Linked DNA regions of Anaerocolumna chitinilytica. The protein of the gene in region 2 interacts with the protein of the main gene of each other region in a pairwise test. Links are inferred from orthologs where the notes say so. Each region holds a gene or a part of one and is shown on either strand. Other genes may lie near its edges.

Evidence for each region.
Region 1: the proteins of ileS (region 2) and bsdcttw_RS12170 interact in binary tests that used the Escherichia coli proteins (3 or more experiments, as listed by UniProt). The link is inferred for Anaerocolumna chitinilytica from one-to-one orthologs.

What each region holds. Positions count from the first base shown.
Region 1 is NZ_AP023368.1:2,805,358-2,810,320, reverse strand. The notes cover bases 1,797-4,643. They hold bsdcttw_RS12170 (substrate-binding domain-containing protein), read left to right. Parts: upstream 1,797-2,638; coding sequence 2,639-3,649; downstream 3,650-4,643. Other genes in these bases: bsdcttw_RS12165 (ATP-dependent metallopeptidase FtsH/Yme1/Tma family protein), read left to right, coding at 3,929-4,643; bsdcttw_RS12175 (transporter substrate-binding domain-containing protein), read right to left, coding at 1,797-2,157. Outside these bases: bsdcttw_RS12185 (amino acid ABC transporter ATP-binding protein), read right to left, coding at 1-437; bsdcttw_RS12180 (amino acid ABC transporter permease), read right to left, coding at 461-1,231; more of bsdcttw_RS12175, read right to left, coding at 1,315-1,796; more of bsdcttw_RS12165, read left to right, coding at 4,644-4,963. UniProt on the Escherichia coli protein: Part of the ABC transporter complex RbsABC involved in ribose import. Binds ribose. Also serves as the primary chemoreceptor for chemotaxis.
Region 2 is NZ_AP023368.1:5,461,232-5,468,109, forward strand. The notes cover bases 1,880-5,674. They hold ileS (isoleucine--tRNA ligase), read right to left. Parts: upstream 5,281-5,674; coding sequence 2,080-5,280; downstream 1,880-2,079. Other genes in these bases: bsdcttw_RS24150 (DUF6709 family protein), read left to right, coding at 1,880-1,991. In the rest of the region: bsdcttw_RS24145 (glycogen/starch/alpha-glucan phosphorylase), read right to left, coding at 1-489; more of bsdcttw_RS24150, read left to right, coding at 831-1,879; bsdcttw_RS24160 (hypothetical protein), read right to left, coding at 5,744-5,995; bsdcttw_RS24165 (cysteine hydrolase family protein), read right to left, coding at 6,346-6,878. UniProt on the Escherichia coli protein: Catalyzes the attachment of isoleucine to tRNA(Ile). As IleRS can inadvertently accommodate and process structurally similar amino acids such as valine, to avoid such errors it has two additional distinct tRNA(Ile)-dependent editing activities.

The DNA of each region.
Region 1 (4,963 bases), 2.7 Mb from region 2 along the record:
TTTTGACCACCGGATAATTGTCTTGGCTTCGCATTGATATACTGGTCCATTCCAACAGTTTTTAGATATTTTAAAGCAACTTCTTTCGCCTCTTCTTTATTTCTTTTTAAGACTTTTAGCTGTCCAATTATACAATTGTCCAAAACATTGTAATTGTTAAATAGATTAAATTGCTGGAACACCATACCTAACTTTGTACGATATTTATAGAGATCATGCTTATCATCCAGGATATTCTCACCATTGTAAGATATCTCCCCGCCGGAGGGTTTCTCTAAAAGGTTAATACAGCGGAGCAGTGTTGATTTACCGGAACCGGAGGAACCGATAATGCAGATTACTTCTCCTTTGCTAACATTAAAATCAATATCTTTTAATACATCATGATCACCAAAGGATTTGCTAAGGTGTTTTACTTCAATTATATTGTCCTTCATTTTCATTACTTTCCTCTCTGCCATTATTTCGCGGCCTTCGCTCTTCTAACACCATCTTCCGGCTTTTCTACCTGCATTTGGTTGCCAAGAAGTATATAATTATCCGGGCCGTCCAGTTTCTTTTCAGCGTATCTAAGAATCTTAGTAATAGTAAAGGTCATTATAAAGTAAATAATACAGGTAATAAAGAAAGTATCATAATAATGGAACGTAGCTCCTGCTATAGATTTAGACTGGAAGAATAATTCTGACACAGAAATTACACTTAACACAGAAGTATCCTTAATATTGATTACAAATTCATTACCAGTAGCCGGTAAGATATTTCGGATAACCTGGGGCAGTACAATATATATCATTGTTTTTATATGGTTCATACCAATAGCCTGTGCTGCTTCAAACTGTCCTCTATCAACAGATATAATACCACCTCGAACGATCTCGGACATGTAAGCACCTGTATTTATAGATACAATGAAAATAGCTGCAAAGGTTCTATTCATATCAATTTTCAAAGCTTCGGCTGAACCATAGAAAATAAGTACAGCCTGTACAATCATTGGTGTACCTCTGAATATTGCTATATAAGCGGAAAGAATAGCGTTGACGATACCTAATAGGATTTTTTTAATTCCTCTTTCCGGCACCGGTATGGTACGTATAACACCAATTAGCAAGCCGATTATTGACCCTATAACAGTTCCGATTATAGATATATATAATGTAGACCAGGAACCTCTTAAAAACATAGGCCAGTAGTCTTTTAATGTTTGAATTATTTCGGTAAAACTCATCCTTCTCCTCCAAGTCAGGGGAAAAACCGGCTGCAGACTTCACACCCGGTTTTCTCCTCTAATAAATATACGTTTCGGCAATCTTATTTGGTTGCCGGCTGATTCTTTATAGCGGTATCCATAATGTTAGTACGGTCATCTTCTGAAATTCCTTTCAGAATTTCGTTTATCTTAGCAGTTAAATCACTGTTCTTTTTCACACCGACTGCTATAGCTGTATCATCATCGGAAGTTTTAAAACCATCTTTGAATTCTACCATTGCAAATTTATCATTTGCGGAAGAAGCACTTACTCCTTCAGGACGCTCTGATACATAGCCGTCAATAATACCGGACTCCAAAGCAACTCTCATCGCCGGGAAGTTATCCATTGCAGCTTCTTTTTTAACACCATCAATCTGGTCAATTACAGTATAGTGAAAAGTATTTAACTGAGCTGTAATTTTAGCTCCTTTAAAATCCTGAATAGAGGTTGCATTCTCGTAAGCTCCGCCTTTTTTTACTACCATTACCAGATTTGATCTGTAATAGTTATCCGTAAAATCAATTACCTTTTTTCTTTCTGCCGTAGGAGACATACCTGCAATAATAGCATCGATTTTTCCTGAAGTTAATGCGGGTAAAAGGCCGTCCCACTCTGTTTTAACTACGACGAGCTTCTTTCCCAGACCATCAGCTATCTTCTTAGCGATTTCGATATCATATCCGCCTGCGAATTCTGATGCACCATCTATAGGAACAGCTCCATTCGAATTATCAATCTGTGTCCAGTTAAAAGGGGCATATCCGCATTCCATACCTACACGGAATACATTACTATCATCTGCAGCACTACCGGTACTGTTGGTATCCTTGGTTCCGCAGGCCGTAAGCAGTGCGGCAACGGATAAGGTCATAGCTATTATTGCCAGCATTCTTTTTTTCATAATTATCTCTCCTTTATTATTCCCTTAAGCGGGATATTTGTTTTTGCTTTATAGATTGCAATAAAAAAAGTCCTTACATTTTAACAAGGACTTTCTAAATAAAGTCCTCACAATCCCAGTTGAGATAGCACAACTTATCAGACCGGGTTGTCTGATAAGACAGTCCTGCAGTTCTTCACTACAGACCCAGCAGTATGTATTGAGGATACACTACCACTTCGGCGATATTTCCTTCTCATGATTTTCAAAGCTCCTCCGCTCCAATCAGACTGTTAAATATCGCGCCTCTACCCCACTGCCATAGTGAGGTTATATTCAAATTATGTTCTTAATCTTACATCACAAATTTAAGCTTGTCAATCCTTCCATTGCATTTTTTCGTCACAAGATATCAAAGGACAGTTTTATATTATTCTTATTTAGCGTATGTTAGCCAGCGTTTGCATATATATTTTAATATACGAACAAAGGACTTGATGGAATGAATCCGACTAAAAAAATATTAAATGGTCTTCTCTTAATTACAGTAACTCTATTATTTCTGTTAATATATGATCATCATTCCAATGACCATCACATTATCTCTCCTGCCGCAGGCAGTAATGTACAGGCAAAACCATATACCATCGGCTGGTCAGTGTATAACAGCGATTATGAGTTTTTTAATAAAATGCAGCAGGGATTACTGGATAAAGCAAAAGAACTTGAAATGAACGTTATCACACATAATCAAAACAGCAGCACCTCTGAGATGATTAACGGTGCCTCAAATCTGATAGCCCAAGGAATTGATGCACTTGTGATATCACCTTTTAATCCGGATGCAATGCCACTTATCTCTTCAATGGCCCAGAATGCAGGTATTCCTCTAATAATAGTGGATGTAGGGACAGGTGGCTCCTTATATGATGCCTTTATTGTTTCCGATTCCTTCGGCGGAGGGGTTCTTGCCGCAGAATATGCTTTACGTCTGATTGAAAATAATAATATAACAAGTAAAAATACCGCTATACTTAGATCACAAGAAAATAATGAAATTTCAAACCAGAGAGGTGATGCTTTTAAGAGAGTTATGACAGAAAGTGGCTACAATATTGTAGAAGAACTTCGCGCTGATGGCAGAACAGACCTGGGGTATGAAGCCATGAAAAACATACTAGCCTCTTATGGGGATGACCTGGCTGTGGTTTTCAGTGAGAATGACCGTATGGCACTGGGCGCTGCAAAAGCATTAGAAGAAGCAGGTAAAACCGGAAAAATCATGCTGATTGGCTTTGATGGAGATTCTGCTGCAATAACTGCTATAAAGCAAGGTTTAATGCAAGGCACCATAGCACAGAATCCTTATGAAATGGGAAGCCTGGGTGCAGAAACCACTTATCAGATTTTAAATAAACAAAATGTAAGATTTGATGACTCAGTAACTAAGACACTTCTTGTTGAAATTGGTCTCATTGACTCAAATGGAAATGCTTACCCCTACCTACCATAGAAAGCTCAGTTTTGCCTATTATTTTTAAGGCTATCTACGCAATCCTCCTGCCATGTGGCTTCATAATTTCCAGTAATATATTGTAGATTTATGGGATATAATGCTCTATAATGTCCCTATTGGATTATGTAAACCACATAAAATGATATTCGGGCTTTTCAAACTAACCGCCATGCCGTTTCCTACGTGCCGTTTACTCGGACCAAGGATTATGCAGGCACAAATATGTGATTGAAAATTGTCTTTTTAATTTTCGCACTATGACCGGGAGGATATTACATGAAGAAACTATATTGGTTCATCCTGTGTGCACTTATACTGTTCTGTTTGGGTGCTCTTGGGTATGAAAATTTGAATTACCGCAGTACGGACATAAGCTACCCCTCATTCCTTCAGGCAGCTGAAAGCGGCCAGGTAAAATCCGTGTCAATCACACCTGACGCTTCTTCTTTTCATGCTACTATTGTGAAGGATGGCGTGAAAAAAGTTAATGTACCCAATCCTAAAACGGAAAATTTTACAGAATATTTATTGCTTCATAATATTAAAATAAATTACACTCAAAATAGTATTTATATCAGAATACTTCAGGTTCTTTTTCTGATTGCTGCGGGCAGCGGCATATTCATGTTCATCAGAAAAGGCAACAATGACAAACCTCTGATTTCGGATGCATCGAAGAAATCACCATCTACACCGACCATAACTTTTAATCAAATAGCCGGTAATACAGAAGCTAAACTGATGGTAGAAGACATTATTTCATTTATCAAAGACCCGGAAAAGTATAACAGTGTCGGAGCCAGGATGCCTAAAGGCGTCCTTTTGTACGGGCCTCCAGGAACCGGAAAAACACTTATGGCCAAAGCCATTGCCGGGGAAGCCGGAGTACCTTTTTATGCCATGAGCGGCTCAGACTTTGTGCAAATGTATGTGGGGGTTGGTGCAAGCCGTGTTCGTTCCCTTTTCCGTAAGGCAAAGCAAAGTGAAAAAGCTGTTATTTTTATAGATGAAATTGACGCCATCGGTAAAAAGCGTGCCAGAAGCGCCAACGCCAGCAACGATGAACGCGATCAAACTCTTAATGCTCTGCTTACCGAGATGTCAGGTTTTAATGATAATAATGGGATTGTCGTTATTGGGGCAACTAACCGATTGGATACTTTAGATGACGCTTTATTAAGACCGGGCCGTTTTGACAGACAAATCGAAATTGCACTTCCTGATATCAATGCCCGTAAAAAGATTCTTAGCCTCTATGCCGGTAAAAAGCCTCTGTCCGATGATGTGAATTTGGATAATCTAGCAAAGTCC
Region 2 (6,878 bases):
GTTATCCGGTACCTCTACCTGGTAACCATTTTCTATTCTTTGTTCAAACATCCCATATTTATAACGGATACCGCATCCATAAGCCGGGTAGCCAAGAGTGGAGAGGGAATCCAGAAAGCAGGCTGCAAGCCTTCCAAGACCGCCGTTTCCAAGAGCCGCATCCGGCTCTTCATCCTCTATATTTTCCAGGTCATAACCCAGTTCCTCCAATACCTCCCGGATGGATGAATCCGCTTTCAAATTGGTAATCATATTTCCTAAAGCCCTTCCTACTAAGAATTCCATGGAAAGGTAATAAACTGTCTTTAAATCCTGCTCTTCATAAGCCTTATGCGTTTCCAGCCAGTCATCTATAATCATGTTTTTTACTGTATAGGCCACGCCTTGGTATACCTGCTGTTTGGTGGCATCTTCAATAGGTCTTCGAAAAAATACACCGATATATTCTTCTACATTCTTAATAAATTCCTTCTTATCAAATTCCTGCATATATCCTCCTATCTGTCAGCACCATGGTAGCATCTGCATTTCTCTTTCGTACTGCAACACCAATCCAACGTTTTTAGTTATTCACATTATATCTTATGCATTACCTGCTACACAAGAGAAAACTTTAAGACAATAAAAACAGCCATATAAAGGTATTTTGTCCACATATACAACTACAATACTATCTTACCTGTACATATTGATATAGTAATATCCTACTAATTGCTCGATTTGCCTTACAACCTTATTTTAATATGGTATAATAAAAAAGCGTATCTTGCTTTAAGCAAGTAAAATAGGTGGGAGTTGGTATAGACCTCCCAAGAAGAAAAGAGGTTAACATGGAACAAAACTACTTAAGAAAAATCATTCGAAAAAACGCATGGAGCCCTATGTTTATAAGCCTTGTCTTTGTATTCATAGCCCTTGCAGGCTTCCTTAGCGAATCAGAGAAATGGAGCACCTTATTTACTCCTTTGGCAGAAGGAACCAGCGTTACTGGAATTCAGGACCTTTATGCGAAGGATAAATATTACTTCCAGTTAAAGAATGCCGATATTTATTTTCTGGATTATGCCATTTACAGTTATGATACTGTTAATGGCGTTAAGACCAGTGAGGAAAAGTTATCCCAGGTGTATGGTATAATCTATTATGATGACGGTTATCTTCTGGCACTGCTGCCAAAGGATTATCTTGATATGTCCGATGAAGAATTAAGCTCTGTAACTGCAGTAGCCAACCTGCAAGCTCTAGGCGATGACCAGTACCATCAGGAAGCTTATGAAGAAATGATTACAAGTCTGAGCAAAGCCTACAAAGTAGATCCTTCCACAGTACGGGAGAGCATACCTGAAATCTGTGTAACCCTCACAGAACATGGACGTCTGGGCGACCAGTTTCTCTTCCTGGTTATGGGGTTAATACTATTGATATCCGCCTCCGTATTCATCTATCAGCTTTTAATTAAGATAAATTACAAATATTCCGGTTTTTATAAAAAGCTCGCAAAAATCGGCAATCCAGAAGATATTGAATATCGTATTAACAGTGAAATAGCCGGCGAACGTTATCTCTATATGTCCGTCTTGAGACCTGCGGCTTACACCGGACTGATTACCACGGATTATATAATCGGCAAGATTAATCATCCTCTTGCAATTCATCCAACCAGGGATTTAATCTGGGTACATTTAAATACCGTTAAGCATAAATCCCACTTTATTACTATAAGCAAGTCCTATCAAATACTATTCTACTTTAAAGATATGAAATCACCTATATCCATCAATTTTCCGAAAGCAGCTATTGCAACAGAGCTGATTGAAAAAATAGCAACCACACTGCCTGTAATGTGCGGCTATTCCGATGATCTTAAGAAGCTCTATAAAAAAGACTATACTGCCTTTGTAAACCTCGCTCTTTCGCGAAAACATGAGCTCGAACATATGGAAGATAATCTTAATAGTGATAACACTCAGGAAACAACTGATCAGTATTAACTAATCCTGTACGAAGCAAACAAAGGCTGTTGTAAAGGAATCCTGCTAAGCAGGACCTCCTTTTACAACAGCCTCATTTTTGATCTATTTATTTCTTTACTACTCCAAGAACTACATTCTCACCGTTAATATTCCACTCTTTCGTAAAGCCCTTGCTGTCTTCGAAGACTTCAACAGCCAAAACCTCAGATTTGATCTCTGCCATATTTCTATCAAAGATTCCTTTGATGACCTCATTCCCTTTATGATAAACCAGAATGTGATCCATTACTTCAAATCCTGCATCTTTTCTCATGGTCTGAATCTTACTGATGATTTCTCTTACAAAGCCTTCTTCAATCAATTCAGGTGTTAAGCCGGTATCCAGAACTACAGTTATTCCTTTATCGGAATCAGATACAAACCCTTCCGTCTGAGCTGCTTCAATTAACAGGTCATCCTTTTCCAGGTAGCTGTCGGTTCCCTCTATGGTTACTTTAAGCTTTCCGGTAGTATTGATTTCATCCATTGCTTCATTACCGTTAAGTCCGGCAAGAATTCCACGAAGCGCGCCAATCTGCTTACCAAACTTCGGACCTAATGTCTTTAGCTGAGGTTTAAAGCTGTAAGAAGTAAAGTTTCTGACATCCTGTGTGAAGATTACTTTCTTTACATTTAACTCTTCTTCAATGATATTAAGGTAGAATGAAGGAAGACCTTCTGCTTTTTCACCCTTTTCATCAAGATAGCTATAATCAGCCTTAACGTACATAGTGCCGATAGGCTGCCTGTTCTTGATATTTGCCGTATTACGGCAGGCACGGCCTAATACAACGATTTCGAGGAGTGCTTCCATGTTCTTCTCAAGTTCTTTGTCTATATATTCCTCTTTATAGGAAGGAAATTCACACAAATGAATACTCTGAGGAGCTTCTTTATCAATCTTCACCACCAGGTTACGATAGATATCTTCTGTCATGTAAGGTATAAAAGGAGCAGATATCTTTGCTAATGTAACCAAAGTAGTATAGAGGGTCATATAAGCATTAATCTTATCCTGTTCCATTCCCTTTGCCCAGAAGCGCTCTCTACTTCTTCTTACATACCAGTTGCTCATCTCGTCTACAAAATCGTCAAGGAGTCTTGCTGCCTCTGTAATACGGTAGCTTTCCAGGTGACTGTCTACGGTCTTAACAAGAGTGTTTAACTTAGAGAGCATCCATTTATCCATAACGGACAGCTTCTCATAGTCAAGGGTATATTTTGTAGCATCGAATTCATCGATATTGGCATAGAGTACGAAGAATGCATAGGTATTCCAGAAGGTTCCCATGAATTTTCTCTGTCCTTCCGTCACTGCTCCGCTGTGGAAACGATTAGGCAGCCATAGGGCACTGTTAACATAGAAGTACCAACGTACTGCATCGGCTCCGTGTTCGGAGAGGGTTTCAAAAGGATCCACTGCATTACCTTTGGACTTAGACATTTTCTGTCCATTCTCATCCTGAACGTGCCCAAGAACGATAACATTCTTATAAGGGGATTTCTCAAATATCAGGGTAGAGATAGCAAGCAGGGAATAGAACCAGCCTCTGGTCTGGTCAACCGCTTCACTGATAAAGTCAGCAGGGAAATTCTTATCGAACATTTCCTTGTTTTCAAATGGATAATGCCATTGAGCAAAAGGCATGGAACCGGAATCAAACCAGCAGTCAATTACGGGTTTTACTCGCTTCATTTCCTTACCGCATTCCGGACACTTAATGGTTACCGCGTCGATGAATGGTCTGTGAAGCTCAATATTATCCGGGCAGTTATAAGACATGGACTTTAACTCCTCAATGCTTCCGATAGCATGACGGTGTCCGTCCTCACATTCCCAGATGTTAAGGGGTGTTCCCCAGTAACGATCACGGCTGATACCCCAGTCCTGAACATTCTTAATCCAGTCTCCGAATCTTCCCTGTCCGATACTCTCCGGCATCCAGTTAATGGTGTTATTGTTGGCTACCAGCTGATCTTTTACCTCTGTCATCTTAATGAACCAGGAATCTCTTGCATAGTAAATAAGCGGTGTATCACAACGCCAGCAGTGAGGATAGCTGTGTTCGAATTTTAAGGTCTTAAATAACAGGTTTTTGGAAGCGAGTAATTTGATAATCCCTTCATCTGCCTTTTTACAGAACATTCCGGCAAAATCTGTTACTTCCGGCTTCATCTCACCTTTTCCGTCTACTAACTGTACGAAGGGCAGGTCATATCTGCGGCCTACATTGGCATCATCCTCACCAAAGGCAGGAGCAATATGAACAACACCGGTACCATCTGTTAAAGTTACATAGGTGTCACAGGTTACATAGTAAGCCTTCTTATCCGGCGTTACATAGTCAAATAAAGGCTCATACTCTTTATATTCAAGGTCTGTACCTACATAGGTCTCTTCTACGGTATATTCACCATCGATAACAGACAAAAGCGCTTCCGCCAGAATGTACTTCTCTGTTCTTACGGCTTCTCTGTCTTCACTGTCCGCTTTTATGATATCTCCCTTGGCATTTAAGTTTACAGAGACTTTCACATAGGTTTCTACCGGATTCACGCAAAGAGCTACGTTAGAAGGAAGTGTCCAGGGAGTAGTAGTCCAGGCAAGAATGTATTCATTTTCCTCTCCCTTTACACGGAACTTGGCGATAGCGGATTTTTCTTTTACATCCTTATAGCCCATTGCTACTTCATTACTGGAAAGAGGTGTTCCGCATCTCGGACAATAGGGTACAATCTTAAAGCCTTTGTATAACAGCCCTTTTTCCCAAATCTGCTTTAAGGCCCACCATTCGGATTCAATAAAGTTGTTATCATAGGTAACATAAGGATCTTCCATATCTACCCAGTATCCTACAGTTTCGGAGAAATCCTCCCACATACCCTTGTACTTCCATACACTTTCCTTACACTCATGGATAAAGGGTTCAAGACCGTATTCTTCAATCTGTTCTTTCCCATCAAGACCTAGCTTTTTCTCAACTTCTAACTCCACAGGCAATCCGTGGGTATCCCAGCCGGCCTTTCTTAAAACGTTATAACCCTTCATAGTACGGTATCTGGGTATAATATCTTTAATAACCCTGGTTAAAACGTGACCGATATGTGGCTTTCCGTTAGCTGTCGGGGGGCCGTCATAAAAGGTATAGGGTTTTCCGTTTTTTCTTTCTTCAATGGTCTTCTCAAAGATTTTTTCATTCTTCCAGAATTTCAGTACTTCTTTTTCACGTTCTACAAAGTTCAGATTCGTAGAGACCTTATCGTACATGTGATATCCTCCTTCACTTTATAACAAATAATCTAACTTCCATTTTGCCTCAAGCCTGTCTCTAGGTTACTAACCTAAGGGACGAGCTTACCTTACGAATAAAAAAAGCTCCCATCCATAAACAGGATGAGAGCATTCGTGCTTCATTGTACCACCTATTTACATACGTTTCCTCTAGAGTTTTCCCTAAAAGGAACATGATATGCTTCTCTTTAACGACAGATACCGGCTCGGCTTACTGGCTGAAGGCTTTCGGCTTGCAACTTGGGAGTGATTTTCGTAAATCCGCTACTGGTACCAGGCTTTCACTCTCCCCGGCTCGCTTTGAGGTTCGCTGATTTCTACTCTCTCCGTCATAGTTTTTTTGTGATATTTATTATATTATAATTCATAATAATAGTATAAAAATATTTAATTGTCAATCTCAAAGTTCCGGGATTAATGAAAAGTCCATTAACCTATTTTATGCATTTTCTGTGTCAGGGTTTTCTTCCAGACTGCTTAGATATTCATCAAATTCCGTTTCCGATTCCTCATAATAAACATCAATGGAAGGTAAATTCAGTGCAAAGAAAAGTCCTAAGAGGGTCTTGGCGTCAAAATCGAAGGTCCCGCTCTGGGTCTTTACTCTGACATCCGTCTTGCACCTCTCTGCCTGGCGGTTGAACTCATAAAGATCATTTGCTTCTTGAAAAACAATAGTTTTCGTTTTCATTTCTTATTCTCCTTCCTTATATATAGTAATTTTCGTTCGGTCTACTTATGATGTCCTCTCTATTATACTTTAATCAGCCATTCAATACAATATGCACCTTCGGGATTTTCATTACAAATGCATGAAAAAACCTATTGGTAGCGGACGATAATTGAGAGGTTTGTTTTTCCGCTTTGTTGTCGGAGCTGTTCTTTAGCTCCTGGTTCTCTATTCCACTAAAGCGGCAACAGCCGTTTCAGAAAGCGGAAAAAGCGCCAAACTCGCTGCAACGCTCCAAAACAAACCTCTCAATTATCTGTGTATTCCCATTTAATTGTCTATATGTTTGCTGTGTTGGTACATTACAGTTCCTACATTAATTCTGCACTCTCGAATTGGGTTATAAAATCCTTCGTATCCAGTACCTTTGCAAAGGTATTATTAAGTGCTGCCATAAAGGCATCATGTACCGTCTGTGCAGGAATTACTCCCCCATCCATTGATATCAAGTCCTTTGTAGTGCAGGCGTCGCTTATCAGTGTAACCAAAAATTCGTATTCCTGTGCCGCTCTTACCGTTGTATCAACACACATATGACTCATCATACCTGCAATAACAAGATGTTCAATGCCCTGTTCAAGAAGTGCCTCAGCCAAACCAGTATGCAAAAAAGCACTGGGACTATGTTTAATAAAAACCTTTTCCTGTACTAAGGGAGCCACGCTCTCATAAAACTCTGTTCCTTTTGTCCCGGGAAGAAAAAATGTGGCGTCTTTATTGGCGCTGATATGCTGTACATGGAATACCGGCAGCTTCTCTCTTCGAAATACCTCCAATATCTCTCTTCCATGTACTGCTGCTTCCTCTGAGTGATATAACTGACATTTTCCGCCTTCAAAATAAT